3 regions of the Mesorhizobium sp. RSR380A genome follow, and region 3 is predicted to be linked to each of the others. Evidence: predicted binding sites of a transcription regulator. Region 3 holds the regulator's gene; each other region holds the start of a gene.
What was found. The regulator PhoB, encoded in region 3, activates phosphate uptake and scavenging genes when phosphate is short. The targets are predictions, from matches to a motif close to TGTCATNNANCTGTCAT.
Positions count from the first base shown of each region.

Region 1: the regulator PhoB is predicted to act here: its motif matches at 2,032-2,048, upstream of ACYG9Z_RS27065 (PhoX family protein).
Region 2: the regulator PhoB is predicted to act here: its motif matches at 2,458-2,474, upstream of ugpB (sn-glycerol-3-phosphate ABC transporter substrate-binding protein UgpB).

Region 1 covers NZ_JBTTIB010000001.1:5,577,861-5,582,567, forward strand. The annotation lists gene ACYG9Z_RS27065 (PhoX family protein) at 63-1,976, opposite strand; gene ACYG9Z_RS27070 (hypothetical protein) at 2,094-2,489, opposite strand; gene urtA (urea ABC transporter substrate-binding protein) at 2,801-4,111, shown strand; gene urtB (urea ABC transporter permease subunit UrtB) at 4,224-4,707, shown strand, end outside.
Region 2 covers NZ_JBTTIB010000001.1:2,168,662-2,173,368, reverse strand. The annotation lists gene ACYG9Z_RS10445 (bifunctional diguanylate cyclase/phosphodiesterase) at 1-2,057, opposite strand, end outside; gene ugpB (sn-glycerol-3-phosphate ABC transporter substrate-binding protein UgpB) at 2,537-3,847, shown strand; gene ugpA (sn-glycerol-3-phosphate ABC transporter permease UgpA) at 3,919-4,707, shown strand, end outside.
Region 3 covers NZ_JBTTIB010000001.1:2,287,382-2,292,088, forward strand. The annotation lists gene ACYG9Z_RS11030 (ROK family protein) at 23-1,258, shown strand; gene phoB (phosphate regulon transcriptional regulator PhoB) at 1,289-1,978, opposite strand; gene phoU (phosphate signaling complex protein PhoU) at 1,995-2,699, opposite strand; gene pstB (phosphate ABC transporter ATP-binding protein PstB) at 2,741-3,565, opposite strand; gene pstA (phosphate ABC transporter permease PstA) at 3,583-4,707, opposite strand, start outside.

The DNA of each region.
Region 1 (4,707 bases), 3.3 Mb from region 3:
GTCCTCCGGGATCGCTACGCGGAACGCGCATGGCGCGTTCCGCCCTTTTTTCCTAGGACTCACTATGCGCCGACCGGCTGTCCGTCCTTGCGGCGGATGGCGACGACGGACGGTCGCGGCAGCTGGCCATCCCTGAAGTCGGGCCACAGCGTCTGCGCCTTGTCGAGCGTCTCTGCATCTTCCGCAGGGTGCTGCACCGACAGGAACAAAGTCGAGCCGTCCGGCGTGAAGCACGGGCCGGTCGCTTCGGCGCCGTGCGGGCAGGTGAACAGCAGCTTCGGCAGGCCGCGCGCCGCACCTTCGGTGTCGACGCCATAGACGCCGTCCGGCAGGTCGAAATCATTGGCGCCGTCCGTCGCCACCCACAGCCGCCCGGCCGGATCGAAGGTGATGTTGTCGGGGCAGACGAACCAGCCATTGTCCGACGTATCCGGATGGAAGGTGGCGCCGACCTTGGCATCCCTGGGATTGCCGCAGAGCACGAACAGGTCCCAGGCATAGTTTTCGGCCGTGTGGTCGGCGTCCGCGCCGCGGCCGCCGGGCGGGATCAGTTCGACAATATGGCCCCAGAGATTTTCCGGCCGCGTGTTGGCCGGATTGACCTTTGACTGGTCGCGCTTCTTGTTCTTGGTCATCACCGCATAGACGCGGCCGGTCACCGGATTGGTCTCGATGTCCTCGGGCCGGTCCATCGGCGTGGCGCCGAGCGCATCTGCCGCAAACCGCGTCTTCAACAGCACCTCGGCCTGGTCGGCAAAACCGTTCTCGACGGTAAGCTTGCCCTGGCCGTGCACCAACGGCAGCCACGTCATCGAGCCATCGGCATCGAAGCGGGCGACCGACAGCACGCCATCGTCGAGCAGATCGGCGCCGGAGGCCGGGTTGGCCTTGTCATAGGCCTTGGCCGAGACGAAGCGGTACATATATTCGAAATAGTCGTCGTCACCCATATAGACGACAACGCGGCCGTCCTTGTTGAGGACCACGGTCGAGGCCTCATGCGACATGCGGCCAAGTGCCGTGCGCTTCACCGGCCTGGACTGAGGATCGTAAGGGTCGATCTCGATCACCCAGTCGAAGCGGTTGGCCTCGTTCGGTTCCTTGTCGAGGTTGAAGCGGTCATGGAAGCGGCCGCGGCCATAGATGTCGGAGCCGTCGAAGCCGTAACGGTCGAGCAGGTCGGCAGTCGGCGCCTTTTTCGGGTCGCCGCCGAAAATGTCGGACACGCCTTCCTCGCAGGTCAGCACCGTACCCCAGGGGGTGAAACCGCCGCTGCAATTATAGCTGGTGCCGAGCACTTTCGTGCCAGTCGGGTCGGCCGAAGTTTTCATCAGCGCATGGCCGGCAACCGGTCCGGAAACGGTCATTTCGGTGTTGGCGGTGATGCGGCGGTTGAGCGGGCTGTCCGCCACGCTTGCCCACTTGCCGTCCTTCAATTGCACCTCGACGATCGAATGGCCCATCGCGGCCATCCCGAGATCGACCTGTTCCTTGGTCATCGTCTTGCCGGCATCGCCCTCGGTCATCCCCGGAAACATCACATTGGGCGAGATGTATTCGTTGTTGACGCAGAGCAGGCCATGATCGGAATTCACCGTGCCCTTGGGCAGCGGCATGAAGGCGATGTAGTCGCAATTGTAGCCGAAGCGCTTTTCCTGTTCCTCCGCCGCGACCTTGTTGCCGTCGAATTCGGCGAGGCCGGCTGCAAGCGGGTCGCCCCAGCGCGCGACGATGGTCGTCTCATAGCCTTCGGCGGCGGCATGGGTCTTGCCGTAGACCCGTTTGAGCTCGGGAAAGCCGAGCGTCGACTGCGCTGCGGCGGCATGCGTTTCGCCGGCAAACAAGGAGCCGACAAAGCTGCCGCCGGCAATCAGCGCGCCGGAGGCGAGGCTGCCTTTCAAAAGAGACCGGCGCGAGACGCGCTCGGCAATGATTTCGCGGATGACGGGGGAGGATGAAGACGGTGTATTGGCCATGGTGTCTGCCTCTCAGGGTGGATGTTACGGCGCACCGTTGCCCTAGTCTGCTTAGGCAACATTCACATGACATAAGAGGAAGGTTTTGCCGCAACTGGGCGCGGCACTACGCATCGCTCAGCCCTTGGTGCAGGTCGAGGCGGTGAAGGCGCCGTCGGGCTGCTTCAGAATGATGTCGAATGACGGGGCGGTCTCGCCGTCCAGTGTTGCCTGTGTCATGGAGACGGAGTTGCCACCGGTGGTATAGCCGCCCAGCGGCCCGAGCCAGGTGATCTCGCCATTGGCATTCATCTGATAGTTGTAGCCTTGCGTCGCGGTGCCGAATGTCACCGGACCACTATAGACATTGCCCTTGATGGTGATGTCGCCGAGGTTGAGGAAGGCGCCGAGCAGGTAGACCTCGCAATGATAGGTGCCGTCCGGAAGCTTGCCCTCGCTGAAATCGGCGCGCGCGGCGCCGCTCGTTGCCATCAGCAGCAGGATGCCGGAAATGCATGAGGTGCGAGATGTCATGACGTCACTCTTTTGAGGGCGAGCTTGCCCTATTTTTGCGCGGTACCGCAACATTTTCAGCCCGGAACACACGGCCGGAGATCAAAAACTAGGCATTTGTCTCAATTGGGCAAAAATTAGGCAAAAGCCATGTGCGCTGCGCAAATTTGCCTCAATCAATTTTCGCCGGCTACCACTGTTTTCTCGAGGCTAATATACCAACCGGCTGATAACGCTCGGCTATTCCATCTTCGTGAGCGGCGCCTTTGCGTTTGGCACGGCAGTTGCATTGCATTATCGCGGTGCAATCAAACAGCTTGGGAGTCTTCGGTATGAGGGGTAATTTCTCCACAATAACAAAAATGTTTTCGGCCGGCGTGGTCGCCGCCGGCCTGTCGATGTCGTCTCCGGCCCAGGCCGCCGAAGACACGATCAAGGTCGGCATTCTGCATTCGCTGTCGGGGACCATGGCGATTTCGGAGACGACGCTGAAAGACGCCATGCTGATGCTCATCGAAGAGCAGAACGCCAAGGGCGGCCTGCTCGGCAAGAAGCTTGAGGCGGTCGTTGTCGATCCGGCCTCCAACTGGCCGCTCTTCGCCGAGAAGGCGCGTGAGCTGATCTCCAAGGACAAGGTCGCCGCCGTGTTCGGCTGCTGGACTTCGGTGTCGCGCAAATCGGTGCTGCCGGTGTTCTCGGAACTCGACAACATCCTGTTCTACCCCGTCCAGTATGAGGGCGAGGAAAGCGAGCGCAACGTGTTCTACACCGGCGCCGCCCCGAACCAGCAGGCGATTCCCGCTGTCGATTATCTCATGAGCGAAGACGGTGGCTCGGTGAAGCGCTGGGTGTTGGAAGGCACCGACTACGTCTATCCCCGCACCACCAACAAAATCCTCGAGGCCTATCTGAAGGCCAAGGGCGTCGCCGCCGAAGACATCATGGTCAACTACACGCCGTTCGGCTTCTCCGACTGGCAGACCGAAGTCTCCGCAATCAAGAAATTCGGCTCGGCCGGCAAGAAGACCGCCGTCGTCTCGACCGTCAATGGCGACGCCAACGTTCCGTTCTACAAGGAACTCGGCAACCAGGGCATCAAGGCCGAGGACATCCCGGTCATGGCCTTTTCGGTCGGTGAGGAAGAACTGGCCGGTCTCGATACCGCGCCGCTGGTCGGCCATCTCGCTGCCTGGAACTATTTCGAGAGCGTCGACACACCCGAAAACAAGAAGTTCATCGCCGACTGGCACAAGTTCATCAAGAATGACAAGCGCACCACCAACGACCCGATGGAAGCTCACTATATCGGCTTCAACATGTGGGTGAAGGCGGTCGAAAAGGCTGGCACCACCGATCCCGACAAGGTCATCGACGCCATGGTCGGCGTGTCCGTGCCGAACCTCACCGGCGGCTATTCGACCATGATGCCGAACCATCACATCACCAAGCCGGTGCTGATCGGCGAGATCCAGGCCGACGGCCAGTTCGAGACCGTGTCGCAGACGCCCGGCCTCGTGATGGGCGACGAATGGTCCGACTATCTGCCCGATTCCAAGGACCTGATTTCGGATTGGCGCGCGCCTCTGTCCTGCGGCAACTTCAACGTTGCCACCGGCAAATGCGGCGGCAAGGGCACGAACTGATCCCTCCCGGGACTGACCGATCGTGGACGCGTCCACGATCGGTACCGCCAAGCGTCCGGGCGCTTCAGCCCGCCCGGACGCGGAATTTCCCCACAGAAGAGTATCTGAACGGATGATCCTGTTGCGCACTCTCGGCCTCATGCTGGTGTTCCTGGTGGCAAGCCTATTGCCGTCGAACGCAGCCGAAGCCGATCTGCGCGCCATCGTCGCCAAATTCGCCACGGGCACGGGCTTTGCCACCACTGAGGCTGTTGTGCGCGAACTTGCCGCCACCGGCGATCCGCTGGTTGAACGGCCGCTTGCAGCCCTCGCCGAAGGCAATCTCTACATTCGTAAAGCCGATTCAGCCGTCTTCGTCGGCAGTGAGGCCGCCGACAGCGTCACGCTGCTCGACCCGCTGAGCGGCGAGAAAGCCGGCGACGCCGCCAAGGCCGACATCACCAAGATCAAGGTCAACAACACGCTGCGTCGTGTCATCCGAGATGCGCTGGGAACGCTGACGTTGCGCGCGAAAGATCCTTCTGTCCGCATCGCCGCCGCCGACACCATGTTCAAGACCCCCGATGCCGCCAATATCGAGCCGCTCGATGCAGCCA
Region 2 (4,707 bases), 120 kb from region 3:
ACACGCACGCCAAGCGCCTTCACCTGGCGCAAGGTCGCCAGCGCGCGCGGCATGTCCTTGACCAGCGCCGTTTCGGTGATCTCGAGTTCGAGCCTGCCGGGCGTCAGGCCGGAGCCGAGCAGGACTTCATGCACCTTGCGGCTGAAATTCGGATTGTGGAGCTGCACCGCCGAGACATTGACCGCGACGGTGAGAGGGTTCTTCCAGCGCGCTGCCTCGGCGCAGGCCGTCGCCAGCACCCATTCGCCGATCTGGATGATGACGCCGCTGTCTTCGGCCACCGGGATGAAGGTCGCCGGCGACACGTCGCCGCGCTGCGGATGGCGCCAGCGGATCAGCGCTTCGAACCCGACCATCCGCCCGCTGCTGATCTCCTTTTGTGGCTGGTAGACGAGGCGAAACTCATCGCGCGCCATGGCCTGGCGCAGTTCGTGCTCCATCACGCGCCGGTCTCGCGCCTCGGCGCCCATCGAGGCCTCGAAGTAACGGTAAGTGTCCTTGCCCTCGGCCTTGGCGCGGTAGAGCGCGGTGTCGGCGTGGCTGACCAGGAGTGTCGGCTCATCGGCGTCGAGCGGATAAAGTGCAATGCCGATGCTGGCCGACACCAGCCCGCCACCGACCGACAGCCGGTTTTCCTCGCGCATGGCCGCCAGCACCGCCTCGGCGATGCGGCCGGCCGCCTGCGGATCGGGAAGGTTCGGAGCGATGATGGCGAACTCGTCGCCGCCGAGACGCGCCAGCATCTGTCCGTGGCGGAGCACGGCGGAGGCGCATAGCGCCACCTTCTGCAGCATGGCATCGCCGGCGCCATGCCCGAACAGGTCGTTCACTTCCTTGAAGCGGTCGAGGTCGAGCAGCAGCAGCGCAAGATGCCCACCCTTGCCGCCGCGGTCCATTGCGGCAATTTCGGCCTCGAGCCGGCCGGAGAAACTGCGGCGGTTGGGGAGCCCGGTCAGCGGGTCGAAATGGGCGAGGCGCAGGATCTCCTGCTCGGCCTTCCTGCGTTCGCGGATGTCGCGCACGGCGACCACGCTGTGCCGCTTGCCGCAATAGTCGATGCTTCTGGCGATAAGTTCGACGGGGATGGTGGCGCCGTCATGGGCTCTGAGTTCGGCTTCCTGTGCCTGTCCGCTGCAGTCGGACATGCCGGCCGCGGTGCGTTCGCCGAAGAGGTCGCCAAGCAGCATCGCGTTCAGCACTTCCGGCGCAATGCCGGTGAGTGCCGCGATGCTGTCATTGGCGCTGACGATGCGGGCGCCGTCGCAGACGATCAGCCCCTCGACGGCGGCGTTGGCGAGGCCGTGCATGCGCTCGGCCTCGAGCTTGTGACGCCGGAAGCGAAGGTCGATCCACAATGCTGCGGCTGAAAGCACCAGGATAGCCATGCTGACTGCAGCGGCGGCGAAGGCCTGCGACACCGGTTCGACCGTGAACTGCGATATCTCGATGGAGGAGTCCGGGAAGATCGACACCGCGCCCATGGCGATGAAGTGCAGGCTGCAGATCGCCAGCGTCAACAGGATGGCGGCGGCGATTGTGGCCTGCATGGACGGCCGTCGCAACACGACCAGCAGCGCCAGCGCGGCGAGGGTGACGCCTGTCAGCACCGAGACGCCGACCAGCAGCGGGTTCCAGACGATGCGCCCTTCGACCTCGAAGGCGGCCATGCCGATATAGTGCATGGCGGCGATACCAGCGCCGAGGACCGCGCCGCCGACCAGAGGGTAGTCGATGCCCCGGCGCAAGGTGGCGATCCACATGCCCGCAGCGGTCAGGGCGACGGAACCGGCGAGCGAAAGCGCCGACATTTCCGTATTGTAGGCGTTGGGGATTCCGGGAGAAAAGGCAAGCATTGCGATGAAATGCGTCGCCCAGATACCGAAGCCGGTGGAAGTGGCTGCTATCATCAGCCAGGTATAGCGGTTGCGCTCGCTCGAGCGGTCGACATGGCGAAGCAGGTTGACCGCCGAGAAGGAAGAAATACCGCAAATGAGCGCTGCCAGTGCGACCAGTCTCAGATCGTGCTCATGCACGATACAATTATAGACCGTCAGCATCTCGCCCCACCTGCTCTCCCACAGCAATCAAGCCGTCCACTTGATTAGTATGCCACGCTTGACGAAGAATCGGTTATGCGAACTACAACTACAGCGGGTTTTTCGGGTTGTACGTTGCGGCGATCCTGTCTCATTCCAGACGCACGGTTACAGCAGCGCCTGGCGCGATGCCGCTCGGCCGATCTCGATCTGGCCGAGCGCCGGTTTGGCGGCCGCACGGTGCAGGTGCGTGGCGCTGTCACGCGGGCCCTTCACGCATCGCTGGGCGGTCGGCGATCCTTGCAGGCCCACCATGCCCCATTCTATCGCTGAGCCGGCTTGGCATTTCTCTCTGTCCTCGTTGCAAGGCGAGGGGGCGCGAAGTTAGCCGGGTATGAAATTCACGAAACAGCAACAAATCCGTTGTCCGATTGTCATCAGCGACACATATTGCGTTCGCGGGAGCGCCCCTTTCGCCAATGACAAACGGGAGATGAAACATGAAGTTGTTCGGCTTTGCGGCCGGTGTTGCCGCCACCTTGACCCTGCTTTCCACCACCTCCGCCTTCACCGCCACCCAGATCAGTTGGTGGCATGCAATGACCGGCGCCAATGCCGAGGTGGTCGACAAGATCGCCAAGGATTTCAATGCCAGCCAGAGCGACTATGAAATTCTCCCTGTTTTCAAGGGCACCTATCCCGAAACGCTGAATGCCGGCATCGCTGCCTTTCGTGCGGGGCAAGCGCCCGACATCATCCAGGTGTTCGACGTGGGTACCGGCGTCATGATGGCCGCCGAAGGTGCGATCAAGCCGGTGGCCGATGTGCTGACCAGCGCCGGCGTGACCTTCGACAAGAGCCAGTATTTGCCCGGCATCGTCGGCTACTATTCGAAGCCGGACGGGACCATGCTGTCCTTCCCCTATAATTCCTCGTCGCCCATCCTCTACTACAACAAGGATATCTTCCAGAAGGCCGGGCTTGATGTGAACAATCCGCCAAAGACCTGGAACGAGGTGTGGGAAGCCGCCAAGAAGATCAAGGCGAGCGGCGCCGCTTCCTGCGGCTATACCTCGACCTGGTTGACCTGGATCCACCTTGAGGCCTTCGCTGCCTGGAATGACGTTTCCTATGGCACCAACCAGAACGGACTTGCCGGAACCGACGTCGAGCTCAAGATCAATGCGCCGATCTTCGTCAATCATTTCCAGGCGCTCGCCGACCTGGCCAAGGACGGCACCTTCAAATATGGCGGCCGTACATCCGAAGCCAAGCAGATCTTTCTTGCCGGAGAATGCGGCATCTTCACCGAATCGTCGGGGGGTCTCGGTGACATCGTCAAGTCGGGCATGAACTACGGCATCGGCCAGCTTCCCTATGATAGTGACGCCAAGGGCGCGCCCCAGAACACCACGCCGGGCGGCGCCAGCCTGTGGGTGTTCGGCAACAAATCGGACGAGGAATACAAGGGCGTCGCGGCGTTCTTCTCCTACCTGTCCAAGACCGAAGTGCAGGAGTATCTGCACCAGAAGTCGGGTTATCTGCCGGTGACGCTCGCTGCCTATGAGGCGACCAAGAAGTCCGGCTTCTATGACAAGAATCCGGGCCGTGAGACGCCGATCCTGCAGATGCTGGGCAAGGCGCCGACCGAGAACTCGAAGGGCGTGCGCCTCGTCAACCTGCCGCAGGTGCGCGACATCGAGAACGAGGAGTTCGAGAAGATGCTGGCCGGCCAGCAGACTGCGCAGCAGGCGCTCGACAACGCGGTCGCACGCGGCAACAAGGCGATTCAGGAAGCGATCGGAAACTGAAGCGATTTGTCAGTTGAACCTCGTCCACGCGGACCCGCGTGGACGATTTCCTGAATAGCGAGGGAATCACCCTGTCTCCACGCGTCGTCTTTCCCAACAAGACCCTGCCTTACCTGTTGGTGGCGCCGCAACTCGCCATTACGCTGATCTTTTTCTACTGGCCGACCGGGCAGGCGCTCTACCAGTCGATGCTCAGGGAAGACCCGTTCGGGCTGAAGAGCAAGTTCGTCGGGCTCGCCAATTTTCGCAAGGTGCTGGCCGACCCGGCCTACCTCAACTCGATCAAAGTTACGCTGGTGTTCTCTCTGGCGACCGCGATCGTCGCCATGGGTGTGGCCCTGTTGCTTGCCGTCATGGCCGAGAAGGTGGTGCGCGGCAAAGGCCTCTATCGCACGCTGCTGATCTGGCCGTATGCGGTGGCGCCGGCGATTGCCGGCATGTTGTGGCTGTTTCTGTTCAACCCCTCGATCGGTTCGCTGGCCTACGCCTTGAGAGGTCTCGGCATCGCCTGGGATCCCTTGCTTAACGGCAACCAAGCCATGATCCTGCTGGTGTCCGCGGCTGCCTGGAAGCAGATCAGCTACAATTTCCTGTTCTTCGTCGCCGGGCTGCAGGCAGTGCCGAAGACGTTGATAGAGGCGGCGGCCATGGACGGCGCCGGGGAGACGAAGCGCTTCTGGACCATCGTTTTCCCGCTGCTCGCGCCGACGACCTTCTTCCTGCTGGTCGTCAACACGGTCTATGCGCTGTTCGACACTTTCGGTATCGTCCATGCGGTCACCGGCGGCGGGCCGGGCAAGGCCACCGAGACGCTGGTCTACAAGGTCTACAATGACGGTTTCGTCAATTTGATCCTCGGC
Region 3 (4,707 bases):
CGAGGAGGCCGGGAGGAAACAAATGTCGGTTGGAATCCGCCACGACGATCTGCGCCGTCGCAACCGTGCGATGGTGATTTCAGCCGTGCGCCGGGCCGGCCAGCCGTCGCGGACCGAGATTGCGGCGACCACCGGCCTCAGCCACTCGACCATATCGGCAATCTCGTCTGATCTGATTCAAGAAGGCATCCTGATTGAAGGCAAACCTGGCGAGACCGGCGCACTGAAACGCGGCCGGCCGCAGGTGGGCCTTGGTCTCAACCCGGAAGCGGCGGCGGTGATGACCGTCGTGCTGTCGCTCAATTTCCTGTCCGTCACCGTCATCGACTATGCCGGCCACGTCGTCGCCGAGGAACAGCGCCGGCTGGACACGCTGACCAAGCCGCGCGACGAACTGATCGGCGAATGCGTAGCAATCGTCCGGAGGCGTCTCGAGGACCCGGACCTGGACGTCCAGAGCATCGCCCGCATTGCCATGGGCATCCAGGGCATCACCGATTCGCAGGCGCGGGCCATGCTGTGGTCGCCAATCACGCCACTGACCGACATTGCCTTCGCCGACATGTTGGAAGTGGAATTCGGCATTCCTGCCACCATGGAGAACGACTGCAATATGATGGCGGTGGCGCTGCAATGGCGCCAGCCCGAGCGCTACCGCGACAATTTTATCGCCATCCTCTTATCGCACGGCATCGGCATGGGCCTGGTGCTGAAAGGCGAACTGTTCACCGGCACCCATTCCTCGGGCGGCGAGTTCGGCCACATGATCCACCGTCCGGGCGGCGCGCTCTGCCGCTGCGGGCGGCGCGGCTGCGTGGAAGCCTATGCCGGAAACTACGCCATCTGGCGCAGCGCCAAAATGATGGGCGAGGATGCCGAGCCGGTCGATATCGGCGACGCTGATATGCGCGCACTCGCCGCGCGCGCCCGCGAAACCGACGGCCCGGAGCGCGAAGCCTATCGCAAGGCCGGCGAGGCGCTCGGCTTCGGCCTCGGCAGCCTGTTTGCGCTGATCGATCCGGCACCCGTCGCCATGGTAGGCGTCAGCGCCGCCGCCTTCGACCTGATCGAGCCGGCATTGCGCGAGGCCATCGCCCAGACTGCCGGCGGCCAGCACTCGAAGTCGATCTCCTTCGACACCGAGCCCAACGAACTGCCGCTGATCCGCGAAGGCTGCGCCATGCGCGCGCTCGGCTTCGTCGATCAGGAGATTTTCGCGCCGGGCATTCAGGCCAAATCCGGCAAGCATGTCGCCTGAATGGCCGGCAACGGCGCGACGCGCAGCATCCTAGTCTTCCCTGATCGCGTAGCCGGCGCCGCGAATGGTACGGATGACATCCGGCATGCGGCCGTTGTTGACCGCTTTGCGTAATCGCCCGACATGGACGTCGACGGTTCGCTCGTCGATATAGATCGTCTCGCCCCAGACATTGTCGAGCAGTTGGCTGCGCGAGAACACGCGGCCGGGATGGCGCATCATGAATTCGAGCAGCCGGAACTCGGTCGGTCCGAGCCTGATCTCGCTCTTCTTGCGGTAGACCCGGTGCGATTCTCGATCGAGCACGATGTCGCCGACCTTGAGCACGCTCGACAGCACTTCCGGCTTGGCGCGGCGCAGCAGCGCTTTCACGCGCGCCATGAACTCCGGCGTCGAGAATGGCTTGACCAGATAGTCGTCGGCACCGGTGGACAGGCCGCGCACGCGGTCGCTTTCCTCACCGCGCGCGGTCAGCATGATGATCGGCAGCCGCTCGGTTTCGGGCCGCACTCTAAGCCGCCGGCAGAGCTCGATGCCGGAAACAGCCGGCACCATCCAGTCGAGCACCAGGAGATCGGGCACGTTTTCCTGCAGGCGGATCTCGGCCTCGTCGCCGCGTGTCACCACCTCGACCTGATAGCCTTCGGATTCGAGGTTGTAGCGGAGGAGCACGCCTAGTGGCTCCTCGTCCTCCACGACCATGATGCGTGGCGCGATCATAGGCAGTTCACCCTCATCAGGCCGGCGTGGCCATCGCCGTCTCGTCCTGCTTCGGACGATTGGCGGGCAATTGCTGGCCGGTCAGCACATAATACGCATTTTCGGCGATGTTGGTGACATGATCGCCGATGCGCTCAAGATTCTTGGCGCAGAACAAGAGATGCGTGCAGGCGGTGATGTTGCGAGGGTCTTCCATCATGTAGGTCAAGAGCTCACGAAACACGGACGTGTATTTGACGTCGATGCGCTCGTCGTCATTCCTGAGTTTTGCAAGCGCTGCCGCATCGGTGGCGGCATATTCCTCGACGACGCCTTGCACCTGGATCAGCACCAGTTGCGCCATGGCGTCGATGGAGTGCGAGAGGTCGCGCGGCGTGACGCTCAAGCCCACGGTGCCGACGCGTTTGGCGATGTTCTTGGCGAGGTCGCCGATGCGCTCGAGGTCGCCCGCCATGCGGATCGAGCCGACCACGGCGCGCAGATCGTTGGCCATCGGCTGGCGCTTGGCGATCAGCGTGATGGCGCGGTCGTCCAGTTCGCGCTGGCGCGCATCCATGATGGCGTCGTCGGAAACGACACGCTGTGCCAGCGCATTGTCCGAATTGAGCAGCGCCCTGGTCGAGCCGCTGACCATCGAGCCTGCCAGATCGCCCATGTCGCGGATCAGCTTGCTGATCTGCCCGAGCTCTTCATCGAAGGAGGCGACGGTATGTTCACCCATGATCTTGGTCCTCGTGCCTGAAAATTCACCCGCCGGACGGCTCAGCCGAAGCGGCCGGTAATGTAGTCCTGGGTGCGCTTGTCGTCGGGGTTGGTGAACATCTTGTCGGTGGCGCCCTCCTCGACGAGATAGCCGAGATGGAACATCGCCGTGCGCTGCGACACGCGCGCCGCCTGCTGCATCGAGTGGGTGACGATGACGATCGTGTAGTTCTGGCGCAGTTCGTCGATCAGCTCCTCGACACGGGCGGTGGCGATCGGATCGAGCGCCGAGCAGGGCTCGTCCATCAGGATCACCTCCGGCGACACGGCGATGGCGCGCGCGATGCACAGGCGCTGCTGCTGGCCGCCGGACAGGCCGGTGCCGGGCTCCTGCAGGCGGTCCTTGACCTCGTTCCAGATCGCCGCCTTCTTCAGGCTCTGCTCGACGATCTGGTCCATGTCGGACTTGCGCTTGGCCAGCCCATGGATGCGCGGGCCGTAGGCGACGTTCTCGTAGATCGACTTCGGGAACGGGTTGGGTTTCTGGAACACCATGCCGACGCGGGCGCGCAGTTCGACGACATCGATGTTCTTGTCGTAGATGTCGTCTTCATCGAGCGTGATCTTGCCGGTCACCCGCGCCAAATCGATGGTGTCGTTCATGCGGTTGAGGCAGCGCAGGAAGGTCGACTTGCCGCAGCCGGACGGGCCGATCAGCGCCGTCACCTGGTTCTGACGCACGTCGAGATTGACGTCGAACAACGCCTGCTTCTCGCCGTAGAAGACGCCGACCTTGTCGCCGCGCATCTTGATGACTTCGTTCGACTTGGCGTTCATTTTGTCGCCCACTGCATTCTCAAGGGACTGTTCGGTCATGATGTTCATACCAAATTGCCTTTTTTCTACCAGCGCCGCTCGAAGCGGCGCCGGAGCACGATCGCGGTGATGTTCATGGCCATGAGGAAGACGAGCAGGATGATGATGGCGCCGGACATGCGCTCGACAAAAGCGCGCTCAGCCTCGTTTGCCCACATATAGATCTGAACCGGCAGCGCGGTCGCCGGATCGAAAGGCGTCGTCGGATAATCGGCGACGAAAGCGACCATGCCGATCAAGAGCAGCGGTGCTGTCTCGCCGAGCGCACGCGCCAGGCCGATGATGGTGCCGGTAAGGATGCCTGGGGCGGCAAGCGGCAGGATGTGATGGAACACCATCTGCATCTTGGAGGCGCCGAGACCTAGGGCCGCCGAGCGGATCGACGGCGGCACCGCGGCGAGGGCGGCGCGCGTGGCGATGATTATGGTCGGCAATGTCATCAAGGTCAGCACCAGGCCGCCGACGAAGGAAGCCGAGCGCGGCATGCCGAGGAAGTTGATGAACACGGCAAGGCCAAGCAGACCGAAGACGATCGACGGCACCGCCGCGAGATTGTTGATGTTGACTTCGATCAGGTCCGTAAAGCGGTTCTTCTTGGCGAACTCCTCCAGATAGATGGAGGCGGCGACGCCGATCGGCAGCGCCAGCAACAGCACGATCACCATCATGTAGAACGAGCCGATGATCGCCACGCCCATGCCCGACGTTTCGGGCCGGCTGGAGGCGCCATAGGTGAACAGGCCGGTGTTGAAATGCTCGGCCATCACGCCGTCGGCTTTAAGCTTGTTCATCCAGTCGATCTGCTGGTTGGACACCTTGCGGCGCGCTTCATCGACGCCGAGGTCGATCTGGCCCTTGAAGGCCGAGTCGAGGTTCGCGGCAGCCAGGATGTCGACGTCACGCGTCCTGCCGATCACCGACGGATCGGCGGAGACGATGTCGCGCAGCTGGACGCGGGCGCCTTCCGACAGGAAGCCCTTGAGCTTCAGCATCATCGGCTTGTTGGCCGGATCGATGCCGAGCTTGGCCACCAGCGCGTTTTCGGCGAGCTTGGGATAGTTCGCCTTGATCAGCACGGTAGGGTCGGTCGCGCGCTTGCCGGAGGGATCGATCACCTTCTCGTCGAAGGTGACCGGCAGCGTCACCGTCGT